One region of the Micromonospora sp. NPDC005206 genome, then DNA from elsewhere that is predicted to be linked to it. Evidence: riboswitches for the same ligand, from Rfam matches in the RefSeq annotation. Region 1 holds a riboswitch; each other region holds the start of a gene.
What was found. Region 1 has a riboswitch for S-adenosylmethionine ahead of ABZU69_RS20920 (ABC transporter substrate-binding protein). Riboswitches for the same ligand answer to the same signal wherever they lie in the genome.
Positions count from the first base shown of each region.

Region 2: another riboswitch for S-adenosylmethionine. It lies ahead of thrC (threonine synthase); the one in region 1 lies ahead of ABZU69_RS20920 (ABC transporter substrate-binding protein).
Region 3: another riboswitch for S-adenosylmethionine. It lies ahead of ABZU69_RS07490 (aminotransferase class V-fold PLP-dependent enzyme); the one in region 1 lies ahead of ABZU69_RS20920 (ABC transporter substrate-binding protein).

Region 1 covers NZ_JBEXHU010000013.1:106,110-112,339, forward strand. Annotated here, with positions in the region: gene ABZU69_RS20915 (amino acid transporter) at 1-1,544, shown strand, start outside; SAM riboswitch class IV at 1,631-1,742, shown strand; gene ABZU69_RS20920 (ABC transporter substrate-binding protein) at 2,011-2,907, shown strand; gene ABZU69_RS20925 (amino acid ABC transporter permease) at 2,951-3,727, shown strand; gene ABZU69_RS20930 (amino acid ABC transporter ATP-binding protein) at 3,724-4,467, shown strand; gene ABZU69_RS20935 (hypothetical protein) at 4,527-5,600, opposite strand; gene ABZU69_RS20940 (Na+/H+ antiporter) at 5,975-6,230, opposite strand, start outside.
Region 2 covers NZ_JBEXHU010000004.1:267,142-273,371, reverse strand. Annotated here, with positions in the region: gene ABZU69_RS07415 (hypothetical protein) at 1-532, shown strand, start outside; gene ABZU69_RS07410 (GNAT family N-acetyltransferase) at 542-1,561, opposite strand; gene thrC (threonine synthase) at 1,859-3,145, opposite strand; SAM riboswitch class I at 3,156-3,291, opposite strand; gene ABZU69_RS07400 (DMT family transporter) at 3,415-4,383, opposite strand; gene ABZU69_RS07395 (metalloregulator ArsR/SmtB family transcription factor) at 4,475-4,780, shown strand; gene ABZU69_RS07390 (DUF4232 domain-containing protein) at 4,851-5,528, shown strand; gene ABZU69_RS07385 (ABC transporter permease subunit) at 5,523-6,230, opposite strand, start outside.
Region 3 covers NZ_JBEXHU010000004.1:288,544-294,773, reverse strand. Annotated here, with positions in the region: gene ABZU69_RS07505 (co-chaperone GroES) at 1-94, shown strand, start outside; gene ABZU69_RS07500 (hypothetical protein) at 175-342, shown strand; gene ABZU69_RS07495 (PrsW family intramembrane metalloprotease) at 358-1,836, opposite strand; SAM riboswitch class IV at 1,860-1,980, shown strand; gene ABZU69_RS07490 (aminotransferase class V-fold PLP-dependent enzyme) at 2,051-3,301, shown strand; gene ABZU69_RS07485 (FUSC family protein) at 3,346-4,548, opposite strand; gene ABZU69_RS07480 (metal-dependent phosphohydrolase) at 4,688-5,344, shown strand; gene ABZU69_RS07475 (DUF4031 domain-containing protein) at 5,316-5,600, opposite strand; gene ABZU69_RS07470 (FAD-linked oxidase C-terminal domain-containing protein) at 5,669-6,230, shown strand, end outside.

The DNA of each region.
Region 1 (6,230 bases):
CCATCACCCTCTCGGCGGCCGACGCGACCGCGCACATCGACGAGAACCCGTTCTGGCCCAGCGCGCTCAGGGGACACGAGGTCCTGGTCACGCTGCTGCTGGTGGCGCTGCTCGGCGCGGTGTTCCTCAAGGGGTTCGGTGAGGCCATCGGGATCGCCGTCGTCCTGGTCGCGGTCTACCTGGCACTGAACGCGGTGGTGATCGCCGACGGTCTGTGGCGGGTGGTGACGCACCCGAGCGCGGTCGCGGACTGGACCAGCGCGCTGACCACCAGCCACGGGGATCCCCTGCTGGTGATCGGGTTCTCGCTGCTGGTGTTCCCGAAGTTGGCGCTGGGCCTGTCCGGCTTCGAGACCGGGGTGGCGGTCATGCCGCACATCCGCGGGGACCGGCGGGACTCGGAGGACCGCCCGCTGGGCCGCATCCGCGGCGCCCGCCGGCTGCTCACCACCGCGGCCGCGATCATGAGTGTCTTCCTGATCACCAGCAGCGTGACCACCGCCGTCCTGATCCCGCCCGAGGCGTTCCAGCCGGGCGGGCCGGCGAACGGCCGGGCGCTGTCCTACCTGGCGCACGAGAACCTCGGTGAGGTGTTCGGCACGGTCTACGACCTGTCCACCATCGGCATCCTCTGGTTCGCGGGGGCCTCGGCGATGGCCGGGCTGCTCAACCTCGTACCCCGCTACCTGCCCCGCTACGGCATGGCGCCGACCTGGGCCCGGGCCGTACGGCCACTGGTGCTGGTCTTCACCGGGGTGGCGTTTCTGATCACGGTCGCCTTCGGGGCGAGCGTGGACGCGCAGGGCGGCGCGTACGCCACCGGGGTCCTGGTGTTGATCACCTCGGCGGCGACGGCGGTGACCCTCGCGGCGCGGCGGCGGCGCCAGCGTGGCCGGACGGTCGCGTTCGGGATCATCGCGATCGCCTTCGTCTACACCACCGCGGCGAACGTGGTGGAACGTCCCGACGGCGTGAAGATCGCGGCCTGCTTCATCGGCGGGATGATCGTGGTGTCGCTGCTGTCCCGGTTGTTCCGCGCCTTCGAGTTGCGGGTCGACCGGGTGGAGCTGGACGCCGAGGCCACCCGGTTGATCGACGAGTGCAGCGGGCGCCGCGTCCGCCTCATCGCGCACGAGCCGGCCACCCGGGACCGTGCGGAGTACCGCGACAAGCTCGCCCAGACCGTGGCGGACAACGACTTCCCGGCCGACAGCGCGGTGATCTTCGTCGAGGTGACGGTGACCGACCCGTCGGACTTCGAGACCGAGCTGCTGATCCGTGGCAGCGTGGAGCACGACCGGTACCCGGTGCTGAGCCTCGCCAGTTCCGCGGTGCCCAGCGCGGTGGCCGCCCTGCTGCTGGATATCCGCGACCGGGCGGGGCGGTGCCCGCACATCTACTTCGAGTGGACCGAGGGCAACCCGGGCGGCAACTTGCTGCGCTACCTGGCGTTCGGCCACGGCGAGATCGCCCCGGTCACCCGGGAGATCCTGCGCCGCCAGGAACCCGACCCGCGCCGCCGTCCGCACGTGCACGCCAGCTGACCTGCCGACCGGACGCCAGTCGCGGACGGTGAGCGTGGTCATAACGACTGGACGATCCGCCTCCCCGGGCTGCTAGCCTCGGCGCAGGTCATGAGCGCCAGCGCGAAGCCCCGGCTCGCTGGCCGGCAACCCTCCTCCGCGGTGGGGTGCCCCGGGTGAAGACCAGGCACCGGCACGACGTCGGTGCAAGCGTGGCCTGGCACCCAGGTCAGCACAGACCCGGGAGAGCCATGCGCATCCTCAGCACCACACCATCAGCCGACGCCGCGGATTCCCGCACCGGCTGGCCGACACCGGCACTGACCCGCAGGCGGCACGTGGACCTGATGCGGGTGTGCAGCGCCGCCTGTCGCGGCCGCGCGTACTAGCGCACCCCTTCCCGAACCCATCCCAGCGGTACGCCCACCGGGCGCACCGTCGGCGGCGCACATCTGCGTCCGCCGCTGCGCAAACTTCGGAGACACCTGTGCGATTCCTTCCTGCCCTGACCCGCGCCGCGGCCCTCGGCGCGGCCACGATCCTGGCCGCCACCGCGCTCACCGCGTGCGGCGACGACACCTCGTCCGACGCCGCCGCCAACCCGTACGGTCTGGCGCAGCCGGGCGTGCTGCGCGCCGGCACGCTGACCGACGCGCCACCGAACGTGTACCTCAAGGACGGCAAGTTCACCGGCTTCGACAACGACCTGCTGACCGCAGTGGCCAGCAAGCTCGGCCTGAAGGTGGAGTTCGTCGGCACCGACTTCTCCGCGCTGCTCTCCCAGGTCAACAACCACAAGTTCGACGTCGGCAGCTCCTCGATCACCATCACCGAGGCGCGCAAGAAGACGGTCGACTTCGGCAACGGCTACGACTTCGGCTACTTCGGCCTGGACGTGCCGGCCGGCTCGCCGATCACCGGCTTCGACCAGCTCGCCGGCAAGCGGGTCGTGGTGGTGCAGGGCACCGTCCAGGACGACTACGCCACCGGCGAGCAGCTCAACCCGGTCCGGGTGCCGGACTACAACGGCGCGATCAACCAGCTCAAGGCGGGCACCGCCGACGCGTGGATCGCCCCGGCCGAGATCGGCGAGACGTCGGCGGCCGACAGCAACGGCAAGATCACTGTGGCGGCCAAGCAGCTCAGCCCGGCACCGACCGCGTACGCCGTCGCCAAGGGCGGCGACAAACTGCGGGAGGCGCTGAACAAGGGCCTCGACGAGGTGATCGCGGACGGCACCTGGAGCCGGTTGCAGGCGCAGTACTACCCGGGTCGGCCCGTACCGGCGGACTTCCGCCCGGGCAGCGGCACGGTGACCGTGCCGGCCGCACCGTCGGCGTCGGCGTCGGCGTCGGCGTCGGCGTCGGCATCGGCCGCGTCCTGAGACACCCGGTGACGAGCGAGCGGGGCGGTAGGAGAGGCGACCAATGGATCCGTTGAGCACCCTGTGGGAGACCTTCTTCGACTGGGACGCGATGCGCGAGGCGCTGCCCGAGATGCTGACCGTCGGGTTGCCCAACACGCTGATCCTGGCGGTCTCCGCCGCCCTGCTCGGCTCGGTGCTGGGCCTGCTGCTGGCCGTCGCCGGCATCTCCCGCAGCCGGTGGCTGCGCTGGCCGGCGCGGGTCTACACCGACGTGTTCCGGGGGCTGCCGGCCGCGGCGACGATCCTGCTGATCGGCGTCGGGCTCGCGCCGCTGGGCATGCAGGTCTGGGGACCTGACCCCTACCCGCTGGGCATTCTGGCGCTGTCGCTGATCGCGGCGGCGTACATCGGGGAGATCTTCCGCTCCGGCATCCAGTCGGTGGAGGCCGCACAGTTGGAGGGAGCCCGGGCGCTCGGTTTCTCCTGGGGCGAGGCGATGCGGATGGTGATCATTCCGCAGGGCATCCGGCGGGTGCTCCCGGCCTGGGTGAACCAGCTCATCGCGCTGATCAAGGACTCCAGCCTCGTCTACTTCCTCGGCCTGGTGGCCAGCCAGCGGGAGCTGTTCCGGATCGGGCAGGACTACGCGGCCACCACCGGCAACGAGTCCGCGCTGCTGCTGGCCGGGCTCTGCTACCTGGCGCTGACCGTTCCGCTGACGCACGCGGTCAACTGGATCGACCGGCGGCTGCGCCACGGCCGGCCGGCCACCGCGCCGGCCGACGAGGACGACACCGAGTCGGCGCTGACCGGCGCGACGGAAGGGGACCGGCGATGACCGCCAGCACGACCACCTCGGTCAGCCTCGACGTACGCGACGTGCACCTCGCGTTCGGACCGAACCGGGTGCTGCGCGGCGTCGACCTGGCCGTGCCACGGGGCGCGACGGCCTGCGTGATCGGGCCGTCCGGGTCGGGCAAGTCCACTCTGCTGCGCACCATCAACCGGCTGATCGAGCCGGACCGCGGCGACGTGCTGCTGGACGGGCGCAGCGTGCTACGCGACGACCCGGACGCGCTGCGGCAGCGGGTGGGCATGGTCTTCCAGCAGTTCAACCTCTTCCCGCACATGAGCGTGGTGCGCAACGTCACCCTGGCGTTGCGCCGGCTGCGCAAGCTCGGGGAGGACGAGGCGGAGGCCGTCGCGCGGGCCCAGCTGGAGCTGGTGGGGCTGGCCGGCAAGGCCGACGCCCGGCCGGCGCAACTCTCCGGCGGCCAGCAGCAGCGGGTGGCGATCGCCCGGGCGCTGGCCCTGCGGCCGGAGGTGATGCTCTTCGACGAGGCCACCTCGGCGCTCGACCCGGAGCTGGTCAAGGGGGTGCTCGGGGTGATGGCCGACCTGTCCGCCGGGGGCATGACCATGGTGGTGGTCACCCACGAAATGGGCTTCGCCCGGCAGGTCGCCGACACCGTGGCCTTCATGGACCGGGGCGTGGTGCTGGAGTCGGGGCCGCCGGAGGCGATCTTCGAGCGGGCCGAGCATCCCCGGCTGCGCCGGTTCCTCGCCCAGGTGCTCTGAACCGTTAGGAAGGGGCCCTTCCTATACACGAGGCGTTAACAAGGTGCCCTTCCTTCGCGTCAGGCGGCCTGGCGGCGCAGGTGTGCGGCGAACGCCTTCAGGTCGCCGAGCAGCACCAGGATGGCGTTGCGGTAGGCGACCGACGCCCACAGGTGCAGCTCCTCGTCGTCCAGCCCGCCGAAAGCCAGCGACAACGCCTTGCGGTGACGCCGGTCGAGCACCTTGTGCGGGCGGGCGAGCAGGTCACCCTCCCGGCGCAGGACCTGCAGGTAGGCGGCCACCGCCTCCTGGTAGTGCCGGCCGGCCACCCGCTTTAACAGGGTGAACTCGAAGACGTTCAACGCCGCCTCGGATTCCCAGTAGGCGTCGTCCCGCTCCGGCGCGCTGGCGACGTGCCGGCCCATCGCGTGCCGGGCCTCGTAGAGCAGCAGCACGCCCCGGCCGGTGGTGCTCAGCGGCCGGCGTGGCGCCGGCAGCCGCAGCGTGCGCACCGGCGCCGCACCGGTCAGGTCCAGCGCGCCGGAGTACGACGGCATCCGCTGCGCCCCCGGTGCCGGCTCCGGCACCAGGCAGGCCCGCTCCTGATACGCCACCCGTCCGCCGGTTGGCAGCGCGCGTACCGCCGCGGCGTGCAGCTCGGCCAGCGGTCGGTCGTCCGGGGTCCGGCCCGGCGGGAGGGTGAGGACGAGACCCTTGGCACCGGGCACCGGCACGCCCAGGACGCAGGAGTTGCGCAGGAACGCCCAGGTCGCCGCCGCCGCACGGACCCCGCTCGCGACGGCCTGCGCGTCGGCCCGCCAGTCCTGGGCGATCCGCAGCCGCTGCTGGAGGTCCGCCGTCGCGGCGGCGTCGTGCGGGTACAGCTGCCGGATCGCCCGGGGCAGCGACTCGAGGCGCAGATCCAGCGGGTCGCCGCTCGGTGCGGGCACGGCGTGCCGCGAGCAGTCGGCGTCGGTGTGCGGGTCGCCGGTGACCGCGTGGCAGTCGGCGAGCCAGCTCCCCCCGGGCTGGCCAACCGGCCGGGCGAACGCCAGGTGGGGCAGCCGGCCGGTGCGTAGCACCGTCTCGTAGTGCGGTCGGGTGCGGGCGGTCCGCATCAGGTCCAGTGGCAGCACGGGCGACAGCGCCAGCACCGCTTCGAAGATGGCAGTGCGGGCAGGCCGGGCCGCCGGGGTCGCGCACCCGGTAGCGGCGCAGATGGTCGACGCCGGGCTGCTCCCACTGCACCCCGATGACGCCGTCACCCTGCGCCATCAGGTAGAGGAATTCTGTGCCGCCGCGCTCCCGGGTGACCGAGGTCAGCTCGTCGAGGAACTCCCGTTCGGTGACCACCCGCAGGTCGGCCTCCGTCCCCCCGCTGGTCATGAGCACCCCCTCGCGGGCCGAACGCATCGACGAACGCCGAATCGGTTCCACCGTACCCGGCGGCGGGGTGGCCACCCGCCCCGTGCGCGGCCCGGGAAGTGTCGCCAATCCGTCGCTCCGCCGCCCATCGCGGCGGCCGCGATCATTCTGTGGACTCGCGGCCCAGCAGCCGGATCTCTTCGTTGTCCAGCGCGGCCTGAAGGTCGAGCAGCACAAGGTCGTCGATCTCCCGACGGTCGCGCAACCGGGTGATCTCCCGCCGTTTGTGGTCGAGGACGGCGAGGCGCAGTTGGCGTTCCAGACGGAGTTCCTCCGCGGTACGCCCAGAGCCCTCGTTGGCGTCCTCCAGGTGCCGCTGGTACTCGTCCTGTAGCCGGCGGACCGCCTCCTCGTCGGCG
Region 2 (6,230 bases), on a different contig from region 1:
GCCGCGCGCCACGCACCCGCTCGCCCCGCCCTGCTACGTCGAGCGGGCGGTCCCCGAGCTGACCCGCCGAATCGGGCAGCTCACCGCCGCAGGGGAGGGCGTGGTGCTGTCCGGCCAGAGCCACGGCAGCGTGCTGATCGCGGTGACGGTGCTCCAACTCCCGGACGACTGCCAGCGGCGGATCGCGCTGCTCACCTACGCCTCCCCACTGAGGAAGCGGTACCGCAGGATCTTCCCGGCGTACGTCAACGACGAGGTGTTGCGGGAGCTGGGCGACCGGTTGTCGTGGCGGTGGATCAACCTCTGGCGGTACACCGACCCGGTGGGCGGGCCGGTGTTCGGTCCGACGAAGGTCACGCCCGACGATCCGGCGGCCCGGGTCGACCGCCGGGTACGGGATCCCAAGGGTCTGCTCATCCCGCCGACCGACACCGTGCCGCCCCCGTTGCACGGGCACCGGTTCATCCCGGACGAGGACTTCCAGGCTGCGGTCCGCGAGCTGGCCGGGCAGTTGGACCGGCCGGACGGGTGACCGCCAAGATCAGAGGGTGAGCTGCCAGTTGTTCCAGGAGTCCACCGGGCGGAAGCCGAGCCGCTCGTTGATCGCCACCATGTAGCTGTTGCTGGCCGCGTTGAAGGTGTCGATCACGCGCACCGCCGGCTCGTGGGTGAGCAGGTGGTGCAGGTTCTCGATCTTCGCGAGCAGGCCGAGGCGGTGCCCGCGGTGGTCCGGGTCGACGATGGTGATCTGCTGGAACGCGTGCCAGTCGGCGGACGCGCCCACGTCCAGCAGGGTCCAGGCGACCAGCCGGCCGGACGCCTCGTGCCGTACCCCGAGGTGATAGCGCCGCCGGCCCCGGGCCTCCAGTGCCCGATCGGTGCCCCGGACCCGCTCGGCGTCCACCCGCTCCGGCTCCCACTGCACGTCTCCCATGGGCGCGTCCATGAGCAGCCGGCCGTCCAGGTAGGCGACGTCCGCGACGTACTCCTGCGGGGTCGCGCCCTGCCAGCAGACCGACTGGTAGCCCTCGGCCAGGGTGTGTGCCTCGGCCAGCGCCGCCCTCAGCACGGCCCGGTCGATGGTGTCAACCTCGAGCCGGCGGCGCACCTCGGCCAGCGCCGGCTCCGCGCCGGCCGCGGCGGCGAACGCGCCGCCGGCCGCCGACCGCGCCGGGCCGCCGGGCAGCGCGGAGACCGCCATGCCGAGCACCCGCTTGCGACCGCGCTCGCGCAGCAGACGTACGCCGTGCGCCAGCAACTCCCGGCCGACGCCCCGCCGCCGCAGCGCCGGGTCCACCACCACCTCCGCCGTGGCGTTGTCGGTGTTGTCCAGTTGCGGAAGCTCGAGCTGGAGGTATCCGGCCGGCACGCCGTCCAGCCGGGCCAGCGCCCAGAGGGTCTCGGTGCCGGGCATCGGGGTGTGGAAGAACGCGTCGAAGCGCCGCCGGCAGAAGGGCGGGAAGTCCGGCAGGTCGGCGTCGTTGGCCGCCGCGCCGATCCGGAACGCCTCGTCGACCGCGGCCCGGTCGGCGCCGTCGAATGACGCGATGGTGATGTTCATGCCGCCGAGCGTGCACCTCGGAAACGCGATCGGGCCAGCGAATTAATCGCTGGCCCGATCGGACGTGGTCGGGAGGGACACTCGCACAACGCCTCCGGCGTTGGGTCGCAAGAACTTCAAAAGTCTCCGGCGAAATGCCCTCCCGCACGGAGCATCTTGCGCCGTCCGGTTCCTGCCGTCAAGTCCAGAGCGGCGGGTTTTCCACACTCACAGCTAAATGCCAGTTACCCGGCGGATCGGCCCGATCCCCCATCCGGGCGATCCCCCATCCCCGGCACGGGTGGGAACGAACCTGGGTCAGCCCAGGAGGCCGGCGTCTCGGGCGGCGCGGAGGGAGGGCTTGATGTGGTGCGTCGGGCCGACCTGGTTGGCTACCGCGTCGATGGTCTTCAGGCCCTCGCCGGTGTTGAACACGACCGTCTCCGCCGTGGGGTCGAGCCGGCCGGACTCGACCAGCTTGCGCAGCACCGCCACGGTGACCCCGCCCGCGGTCTCGGCGAAGACCCCGGTGGTACGTGCCAACTGTCGGATGCCGGCGCGGATCTCGTCGTCGTCGGCGTACTCCATCCAGCCGTCCGTGCGGCGGACCGCCTCCAGGGCGTAGAGGCCGGCGGCCGGGTCGCCGATGTTGAGCGACTTGGCGATGCCGGTGGGCTTGACCGGGGTGATCGTGTCGGTGTCGGCGTGCAGGGCGGTGGCGATCGGGTTGCAGCCGGCGGACTGGGCGCCGAAGACCTTCCAGCCGCCGGCCGGCGCCTCGACCAGACCGATCTCGACCAGCTCGGAGAACGCCTTGTCAATCTTGGTGAGCAGCTCGCCGCTGGCCATCGGGATGACCACCTGGGCCGGGATCCGCCAACCGAGCTGCTCGGCCACCTCGTACCCGAGTGTCTTGGAGCCCTCGGCGTAGTACGGCCGGACGTTGACGTTGACGAACGCGGTGTCCTCGAACTCGTCGGTCTCCACCAGCTCGCCGCAGAGCCGGTTCACATCGTCGTACGAGCCGTCGATGGCGACCAGGTCACCGCCGTAGACCGCGGTGGTGATGACCTTGCCCTGCTCCAGGTCGCTCGGGATGAAGACCACCGAGGGCACCCCGGCGCGGGCGGCGTGCGCGGCCACCGAGTTGGCCAGGTTACCGGTGGAGGCGCAGGCGAACCGGGTGAAGCCGAGCGCCCGGGCGGCGGTGAGCGCCACCGATACGACCCGGTCCTTGAACGAGTGGGTCGGGTTGGCGCTGTCGTCCTTGACCCAGAGCGGCGCGGTGATGCCCAGTTCGGCGGCGAGGTGCGGGGCCGCTACCAGCGGGGTGAGCCCCGGGTTCAGGGTGACGCGGGTGGACGGGTCCTGACCGGCGGGCAGCAGCGCGGCGTACCGCCAGATGTTGTCCGGGCCGGCCTCGATCCGCTCACGGGTGACCGTGGCCAGGGCTGTGGCGTCGTAGTCGACCTCCAGCGGGCCGAAACACTCGTAGCAGGCGTGCTGGGCGGCGAGCGGGTAGCGGGCCGAACAGGCGCGGCAGACCAGGGCGCGGGCGGGGCTGGCGGAGGTGTCGATGCCGGAGGCGGCGAGCGTCGACGTCATGTCGAGGGTCCTCTCATCTTTCCCCGCATCGCACGGTGCGGCGGGGACGGAATTGGCACCTGCCCCGCGGGGCGCTCAGCGGTGAGCGCGCGGGGTGGTTGCCGGGGCGTCGTCGGGCCGTATCCCTCAGCCCCTCTGGATGAGGTATTCAGTTGTGCCGCCGAGTCTAGGCAATGCGGCGACGGGAGGCTCCCGGCGTCCCGCCAGGTGAGCGATCGGCCGGCGGCGGCCGGGACGACCTGCGCCGTCGATCTGACTCGGCCGGCCGGTTAGCGGGCCACCACCGCGACCGGGTCGACGACCGCCGTCCGGTCGACGACGGCGGTCGCCTGGTCCGCGGGCACCGCGGCGGTGCGGGCGCGGGTCGCCACGTTGGCGGCGACCAGGGCGGCGATGGTGATCGCGGCCCCGACAAGCTCGACCGGCTCGGGCCGGTAGCCGCGGGCGATCTGCACTGCGAAGGTGGTCACCGGGACCAGGTTCATGAAGAGCGCGGCGTTGGCGGTGCCGAGCCGCTGCACGCCGGTGTTCCAGGCCAGCACCGCGACCACGGCGCCCACGATCACGGCGTACGCCAACTGCGGCGCGACCGCCACCAGGTCGGCGGCTCCCGGCGCGTGCTGCCAGCCGATGCCGTCGGCGAGCACGCTCGCGGCGAGCATGGCGGCCGTGCCGGCGAGCGCGGTGAGGGTGGTGTACCGCAGCGGCGACCAGCCGCCGAACCGGCTGGCGCCGTGGGTGTAGATGGCCCAGCCGAACACCGCGCCGATCATCATCAGACCGCCGAGGCCGAACTGACCGAGCCCGGCCAGGCTCCCGCGCGTGATCACCAGGCCGACGCCGAGAAGCGCCACCAGGGAGAGGGCCAGCAGGAGCGGCTTCGGGCGTACGCCGTCGCGGACCCAGCGGACCAGCTGGGTGATGACCGGGGTGGTCGCCACGAAGAGGGCGACCTGCTGCGGTGCGGCGTGTTCGAGCGCCAGGTTGGTGAGCACGTTGAAGCCGGCGAAGCCGACCGCGCCGAGCACCGCCACCTCGACCGCCCGGCCGCCGAGCCGCAGCGCGCCGGCGCCCTCGCGGAGCAGCAGGATGCCGACCAGGATGACAGTGGCCAGCAGGTAGCGGGCGGTGGTCAGGTTGAGCGGATCGACCCAGGTCAGCGCACTGGCCAGGATCGGGAACATCACTCCCCAACTGAGCACGGCGAGTAACGGGTAGGCGGCGGCGCGGGATCGCATCGTCAGCTCCAATGTTCGAGTACTTTCGAACCAACGACACCGACCCTAGGGAGATGTTCGACGATTGTCGAACAACGGTTACACTGGTCACATGGAGCCGCACGAACCCGACCTGGCCGCCGTACCGGTCACCGCCGTGCTGGCCGCACTCGCCGACGACGTGCGGCTACAGATCGTGCGGGCGCTCGCCGAGGGCGGCGAGCGCGCCTGTGGCACGTTCGAGATCGGCGTCTCCAAGGCGACCCGCAGTCACCACCTGAAGGTGCTGCGCGAGGCCGGCCTGACCCGCACCCGCGCCGCCGGCACCAGCCGCTACGTCCGCCTCCGCCGCGACGAACTGGACCGCCTCTACCCCGGCCTACTGGACGCGGTCCTCACCCAGTCCAACCGAGGCTGACGTCCGCGAGAGCTGCCGATAGCGAGGGGCCGGGCGGCGGTGGGAAGCCCACATGGGCAAGGATCGGTGAATGATCTTCCACGACGCTGCGACAGCGCGACGGACCAGCGCGGCGGTCGTCATGGTGCTCGCGCTCGGCGCCTGCGCCCCCGCCGACCATCGCGGCCAGGCCGGGGACGGCCCGAGCCCGCCGCCGGCGGTCACGAACGGCCGGCCGGGCGCGCCCAGCCCGACGGCGAGCGTCGACCCGCTGGCCGGTTGCCCGGAGTCCGGTGTCCGGATCCGGTCGACCGGGTCGGACGCCGCCATGGGGCTGCGCGCCCTCGGCCTGGAGCTGGTCAACTGCGGCGACCGCCCCTACCGGATCAAGGGATACCCGGCGCCGCGGGTACTGGACGAGGACCGCAAGCTGATCATCCTGCGCGTGCTGCCCGGGGCGAAGGGGATCACGTCGGGCTTCGACCAGCCGCCCCGGGAGGTCACCCTGCAGACCGGGGAACGGGCCACCGCCGCGGTGCTCTGGCGCAACCTGGTCACCGATTCGAAGGTGGTGGCCACCAACGGGGAATACCTTCGGGTCGCACCCGCCGCCGGGCAGCCGGCCGAGGACGTCGACCCGGACGGCCCGATCGACGTGGGCAACACCGGCCGGATCGGCGTCAGTGCCTGGAAGAAGGCAGAGCCGTCCACGCCGGTGCCGACGCGGCCCGCCCCACCGCCGGTGAGCCCATCGGACAGCCGGCTATGAGGTGATGTCCTTGCGGGTGAAGCGCCAGAACGCCAGCCCCCAGAACAGCGTCGCGTAGCTGATCGCCGAGATGCAGCCGCGTACCACGTCGTCGGTCTGCACCGGGGTGGAGAGCAGTCCCAGCCAGGCGGTGCTGAAGTGGGTGGGCAGAAAGTCGCGCAGCACGCCGAGGGCGGTGATCTGGTCCAGGATGCTGGACAGGATCCACAGCAGCACCGCGCCGCCCACCGCGCCCAGCGCGGCGTCCGTGGTCACCGACAGCAGGAACGCCAGGCCGGCGACCACCAGCAGGACGACCGCCAGGTAGCCGAGCACGGCCAGCAGCCGGAGCAGCCCCTCGGTCGGCTCCAGCTCGGCGGCGACCGTGCTGCGCAACGGCGACCAGCCGTACCGCAGGGTGCCCGCGGCCAGGGCCGTGCCGGCCAGCAACAGCAGGGCCAGCCCCGAGTACGCGAGCGCGACCACCAGCTTCACGGTGAGCAGCCGGGCCCTGGGCACCGGGATCGCCAGCAGGTAACGCAGGCTGCCCCAGCTCGCCTCGCTGGCCACCGTGTCGCCGCAGAACAGCGCGACGACGACCACGAGCAGGAACGACGCCGACACGAAGATCGAGAACAGGGTGAAGTTGAGCCCGCCGGACGTGGCCAGGTCGACCAGACTGGCGAACTCGTTGTTGCCGTTGTCGTCGTCGCCGCCCGAGTT
Region 3 (6,230 bases), on a different contig from region 1:
GCACGGCCGCGGGTACGTGCTGCTGCGGGAGCGGGACGTACACGCCGTGGCCGCCGAACGGATCGAGAACGACTCCACCGGCCTCTACCTCTGACGCGCCTCCCCGGCCACCACGCCGTTTGCCGGGCCCCGCTACGGGAAGCCATCCGGCGACCGTGGCCCTGGGGAGGGACGATGCCGGTATTCGTGAAGAAGCTGCTGGCCTGGGGCAGCGTCGCGTTCCTGATCTACTTCATGGCGTTCCGGCCGGACGGCGCGGCGCAGATGTTCAAGGCGATCGGGGCCGCGCTGGTGGCGATGGCCCAGGGGCTCGGCGACTTCCTCACCACCATGATGACCTGAGCCGGCCGCCAGCCGTCACTGGTGACCGGACGGCCAGGACCCCGCCGGTGGGGGGCCGTACCAGCCGGGCGGGGCATACCCCAGCGGAGGCGGCGGCGCGGCCAGCACCACCGGGATCGGCACCACCGGCTCCTCCGGCGCGGCCACCGGACGCTGCGAGCCGTCCGGGAAGCGCAGGTGGTAGCGACTGCCGTCCCAGACTCCGGCCGGGGCCTGCGGGTCCCGCCCCACGAAGAACGACCGGTACGCGCTGATCGCCTCCAGCAGCTCCCGCTCCTCGGTGGCCGTCCGTTCCCGGTCAGCGGGCTTGCGATCCAGGCCGCGCAGCGACCCGTCGCGCAGCAGGGCCAGCCGGGTGGCGGCGAACTGGTACCCACGCATCGCCCGCACCCCGGCGTCCCCCGCCACCCGACGCGCCCAACTGCGGGCCGCGTGCCGGCGACCGAGGCTGCTCAGCGCGGCCACCTCGGGTGGGCTCAGCCAGCCGGCGCGCACGTAATCCGGCAACGTGCGCTCGGTGAGCCGTCCCTCCCACGCGCGCAGCCACACCGCCAGCCCCACCATGCCGAAGAAGATCGGCACCATCAGGCCCAGGAAGCCGTACAGCATGATCACCGCCTCCCCGGTGGCCTGGGTGAGCGTCGGCAGCAGGTTCCAGGTGCCGTGCAGCATCATCGCCAGCAGCAGACCCGCGACCGGGGCGAGCACCCGCACGCGCCGGTCGGCGGTACGGGCCGCGACACCGAGCCCCACACCGGTCATCGAGGTGAACAGCGGATGGGCGAACCCGAACAGCAGGATCCGGACGATGAAGATGGCGATGACCTGTTGAGTGCCGGTCGCCGGGCCGTACCGGTCGGCGCCGGCCGCATAGCCGTACCCGCCCAGGTAGAGGATGTTCTCCACCATGGCGAAGCCGACCGCGGAGAGCCCGCAGTAGACCAGGCCGTCGGTGATCCCGGACCACTCCCGGCGACGGAACACCAGCAGCAGGATCGGGCCGAGGGCCTTGGTCAGCTCCTCGATGAACGGCGCCACCAGCACACCGGTGAGCGCGGACGGCAGCCCCCAGTCGGCGAACCGCGCGGCGGCGAACTCATTCACGGTGAGCGATGCGGCGGTGGAGACGAACGCCCCCCAGGCGAAACAGAAGATCAGGTACTTCAGCGGCTCCGGCTCGTATCGGTCGAGCCAGAGGAAGCAGGCGACCAGCACCGGCACCGGCAGGATGGCGGCGACCACCCCGATCAGCAGCGCCCGTACGCCGAGCGACTGGCCGAGCGTGAAGACCATGAACACCGCGCACCCCGCGATGAACAGCACCACCCCCGCCAGCACCAGGAACCGCCGCCACCCCAGTCGGCGCAGCGGCATCCGGGGCGCCGCGCCGGCGGACGGGGCTGCGGGCGCGGGCGGCGACGGCAGGGGTGCACCGGGCGGGGTGTCGGCCATGCGGTCAGCGTAGCCATCCGCCGCCGGCTGGTCCGGGCCCATCGGCAGCCGCTATGCTGCCGGCAGGTCACGAGCGCCAGCGTCAAGCCCCGGCTTGCTGGCCGGCAACCCTCGTCGAGTTCGCGGTGGGGTGCCCCGGGTGATGACCGGGCCCAGCCCGATCGGTGTGCTGGGCAAGCGCGGACCCCGTCCCGACATCGCACCCGGGGTCCCTGACCCCGGAGGTTCCGGCGTGTCCGTCACCCTCGTACCCTCGCTGCCCACCCGGTCCGGCAGCACGCCCGCGCCGGCCCCGTCGCGGCCGCTCGACGTGCTCGGCGTACCGGGCGAGATCAACCTCGACTACGCGGCCACCGCGCCGTGTGCGCGGGCCGCCGCCGACGCGGTGTCCGAGCTGCTGCCCTGGTACGCGAGCGTGCACCGGGGCGCGGGAGCGCTGTCCCGGCGCTGCACGCTGGCCTACGAGCGGGCCCGGCAGACGGTGGGCGACTTCTTCGGCGCCCGCGCCGACGACCACGTGATCTTCACCCGCAACACCACGGATGCGCTGAACCTGCTGGCGCGGGCGGTGCCCGCCGGCACGACGGTGGTCACCTTCGCCGGAGAGCACCACGCCAACCTGCTGCCCTGGCCGCGTGGCTCGGTACGGCTGCCGGTGCCCACCGAGCCCGCCGAGGCGGTACGCGCCCTCGCCGCCGCCCTCGCCGAGCTGCGCCGGGACAGCAACCCGGCGCTGCCGGTGCTGGTCGCGGTGACCGGGGCGAGCAACGTGACCGGCGAGCGCTGGCCGGTCGCCGAGCTCGCCCGGGTCGCCCACCGGCATGGGGCACGGATCGTCCTCGACGCCGCACAGCTCGCCCCGCACGCACCGGTCGACCTTCTCGCGCTCGACGTGGACTACCTGGCCGTCTCCGGCCACAAGCTGTACGCGCCGTTCGGCGCGGGCGTGCTGGTCGGCCGGGCGGACTGGCTGGACGCCGCTCCGCCGTACCTGGCCGGCGGCGGCGCCACCAGCCACGTCGGGCCGGCCACGCACGACGTGACCTGGGCGACCGGCCCGGCCCGGCACGAGGGCGGCACGCCGAACCTGCTCGGTGCGGTGGCGCTGGCCGCGGTGTGCGCGGCGCTGGCCGGGGCGGACCAGGCGATGCTGGCCGCCAGCGAGCAGGCGTTGCTGACCCGGCTGCGGACCGGCATCGCCGCCCTGCCGCACGTGGTGGAGCTGCGCACCTTCGGCCCGGACGCGCCCCGCGTCGGCATCGTCTCGTTCGTGGTCGCCGGGTGGGACTCGGCCGAGGTGGCCGCGCGGCTGGCCGCGGACCACCGGATCGGCGTACGGGACGGGCTGTTCTGCGCCCACCCGCTGGCGCGGCGGCTGCTCACCGAGGCGGCGGGGCGCACCGGCCGGCGGGATCTGCCGCCCACCGCGCTGCGCGCCAGCATCGGCCTGGGCAGCACGCCCGCCCAGGTGGACCGGCTGCTCGCCGCCCTCGCCACGCTGGGCTGAGCCGGGCCGGCCGGTGGCGTGAGCCGGGCCGGCCGGTGGTGCGGTCAGCCGACCGGTGGGGCGGTGGGCGGTTTCGGCTTCTCGCCCGGCTCGGCCGGTTCACCGATCGGCCGCTCCTGCTCCCCGAAGGCGGTGCGGATGCACCGGTTCGCCTCCTCCTGCTCGATTCCGGAGGCCACCAGCAGGTCACTCGCCGTGGTGCGGATCTGGGCGATCACCACGCTGCCCGAGAAGCCGACCCCGGCGCCGTACGCCCGACCGGCCTCGCTGACCGCCCGCAGTGACCTCTCCCGGGCCTTCTGTGGCTCCTCGCCCACGGCGAACTCGTGCTTGAGCAACCGGACCGACTCGGCGAGGTGGTTCATCGCGTCGGGCATCGGATCCGGCACCGGTTCCTCGTCCTCGATCAGCGTGACGGACCGGCGGATCAACGTGCCGGTGTTTCGCATCGCCCGGTCGATCGGATCCGCCGCCTCCGCGTAGTGGGTCAGCTCGTCGCGCCGGTGCCAGCGGGCCGGGGACAGGGTGGCGGTCTCCTTCGCCCCCTCGATCGCCTCGGCCAACGTGGCCAGCTCCTCCTTGTTGTTCCGCAACCGCTCCAGGGCCTGCTGGACCGTGGCGCGGTCCTGGTTGCGCAGCCCGTCGGCGGTGGCGTCGAGCTGGGCGGCGAGCAGGTCCAGCGCCGGCCGGGCGGCGCGGTTGATCACCCGGAGCGGGTTCAGCGGCAGCAGCACCGCCGTCACCAGCAGCGCGACCCCACCGCCGAGGAACGCGTCGACGAAGCGCGGAATCTCCAGGTTCTGGGTCGACGGGCTCAGCGTGACGATCAGCACCGCCGTGGCGGCCGCCTGGATGACGATGGCCACGCTGGCCCCGGCGAAGATGGTGAGCAGGATCGCCACCGTGACCACCAGGCCGAGCTGCCACGCCCCGGTGCCGAGCAGGTAGATGAGGAAGTCGCCGATGGCCACCCCGATCCCCACCCCGACGATCAGCTCCACGGTCCGGCGAAACCGCTGCCCGACCGACGCGGCCAGGGTGCCGACCGCGGAGATCGGCGCGAAGACCGGCTGCGGGTTGCCGAGCACCCGGTGCGAGATGAAGTACGCCAGCCCGGCGGCGAGCCCGGCCTGCACGGCCAGCCCGCCGGCCATCCGCACCCGGTGCAGCCGGTCGTGCAGGGTGGCCCGGCCACGGTGCCGCAGCTCCTCGGTGGCCTCGGCGATCCGCGCGCCGTCGACGTCCACCAGCCCTTCACGCAGCGGGGTGCGCCGCACCAACGGAGGTCGTTTGTCCCGGGCCACGGCCATGGGCGCGACTACCCGAGGCAGGCCTACTGAATCCTCCCGCTCCGCACGTGGCGGGAGGATGCGGCAGACTCGGGCGGTGGCCGATCTGCTGGACCGGTGGCGGGCGGCGGCCCGGGGCGCCGGAGCGAAACCCGGCGCGGGCTCGACGCGGGCCGGGGAGCAGCTGCTCGCCCGCTGGCGGGAGCCGCACCGGCACTACCACACGGTGGGCCACCTGACCGCCGTGCTCGACGTGGTGGACCGGCACGCCGGGCTGGCCGACCGGGCCGACCTGGTCCGGCTGGCTGCCTGGTGCCACGACGCGGTCTACGACCCGCGGGCCGCCGGCGACGCCAATGAACGGGACAGCGCCACGCTGGCCGGGAGCGTGCTCAGCGCGCTCGGCGTGCCGGCGCCCGCGGTGGCCCAGGTGCGCCGGCTGGTGCTGCTCACCGCCGGGCACGCGGTGGCGCCAGGTGACCGGGACGGCGCCCTGCTCTGCGACGCGGACCTCGCCGTGCTGGCCGCGCCGCCGGCCGCGTACGACCGCTACGCCGCCGCCGTCCGGCAGGAGTACGCACACGTGCCGGAGCCGGCTTTCCGGGCCGGACGGGCCGGGGTGCTCAGCGGGCTGCTGGCGCTGCCCGCGCTGTTCCGGCTGCCGCCGCTGTCGAGCCGGTGGGAGCAGCCGGCCCGGGCAAACCTGCGCCGCGAGCTGGCCACGCTCATCGGGCCGCCGGAGGGCGCGGGTTGACCAGGTGCTTCGGGCGACGCAGGCCGGCGTCGCGGAGCAGCCGCACCAGCTCCCGGCTCGACACCACCCGGGCCCCGAGCCACACCGCCGCCGCGAACCGGTCGGCCGGGATGTCGTAGTGGTCGCGGTCGAAACCGCGTCGGGGCGCGCCCAGCGCCTCGGCGAAGGCGTGCAACTCGGCGTACGAGAGGTCGCTGATCAGATGTGACCAGAGCCGACCGCGCCACGGCCAGGCAGGCCGGTCCAGGTAGAGCATGGTGCCCAAGCTAGCCCGCGCAGACGATCATGTTGATGATCGGCGGCGGGCGACCTAGCCTCAGCTGCATGGCCCCCACTGCACTCATCGACGAGCTGCGCGCCGCGCTGGGCGAGAGCGTCGTGCTCACCGACCCGGACCTGCTGCGCATGCACGAGCGGGACGAGGCCGACCTCTGCGCCGCCGGCACCCCGCTCGTGGTGACCCGCCCCCGCGACACCGAGCAGGTGGTCGCGGTGATGCGGGCGGCGGCGCGGCACGGCGTACCGGTGGTGCCGCAGGGCGCGCGGACCGGGCTGGCCGGCGCGGCGAACGCGGTGGACGGCGCGGTGGTGCTGAGCACGGTCGCGATGGACGAGATCCGGGAGATCGACCCGGTGAGCCGGATCGCGGTGGTCCAGCCCGGGGTGGTCAACGCGACATTGGCCGCGGCGGTCGGCAAGCAGGGGCTCTGGTACCCGCCGGACCCCGGTTCCTGGGAGTCGTCCACCATCGGCGGCAACGTGGCCACCAACGCCGGCGGCATGTGCTGCGTCAAGTACGGCGTGACCACCGAGTACGTGCTCGGCCTGGAGGTGGTGCTCGCCTCCGGCGAGGTGCTGCGCACCGGCCGGCGTACCGCCAAGGGAG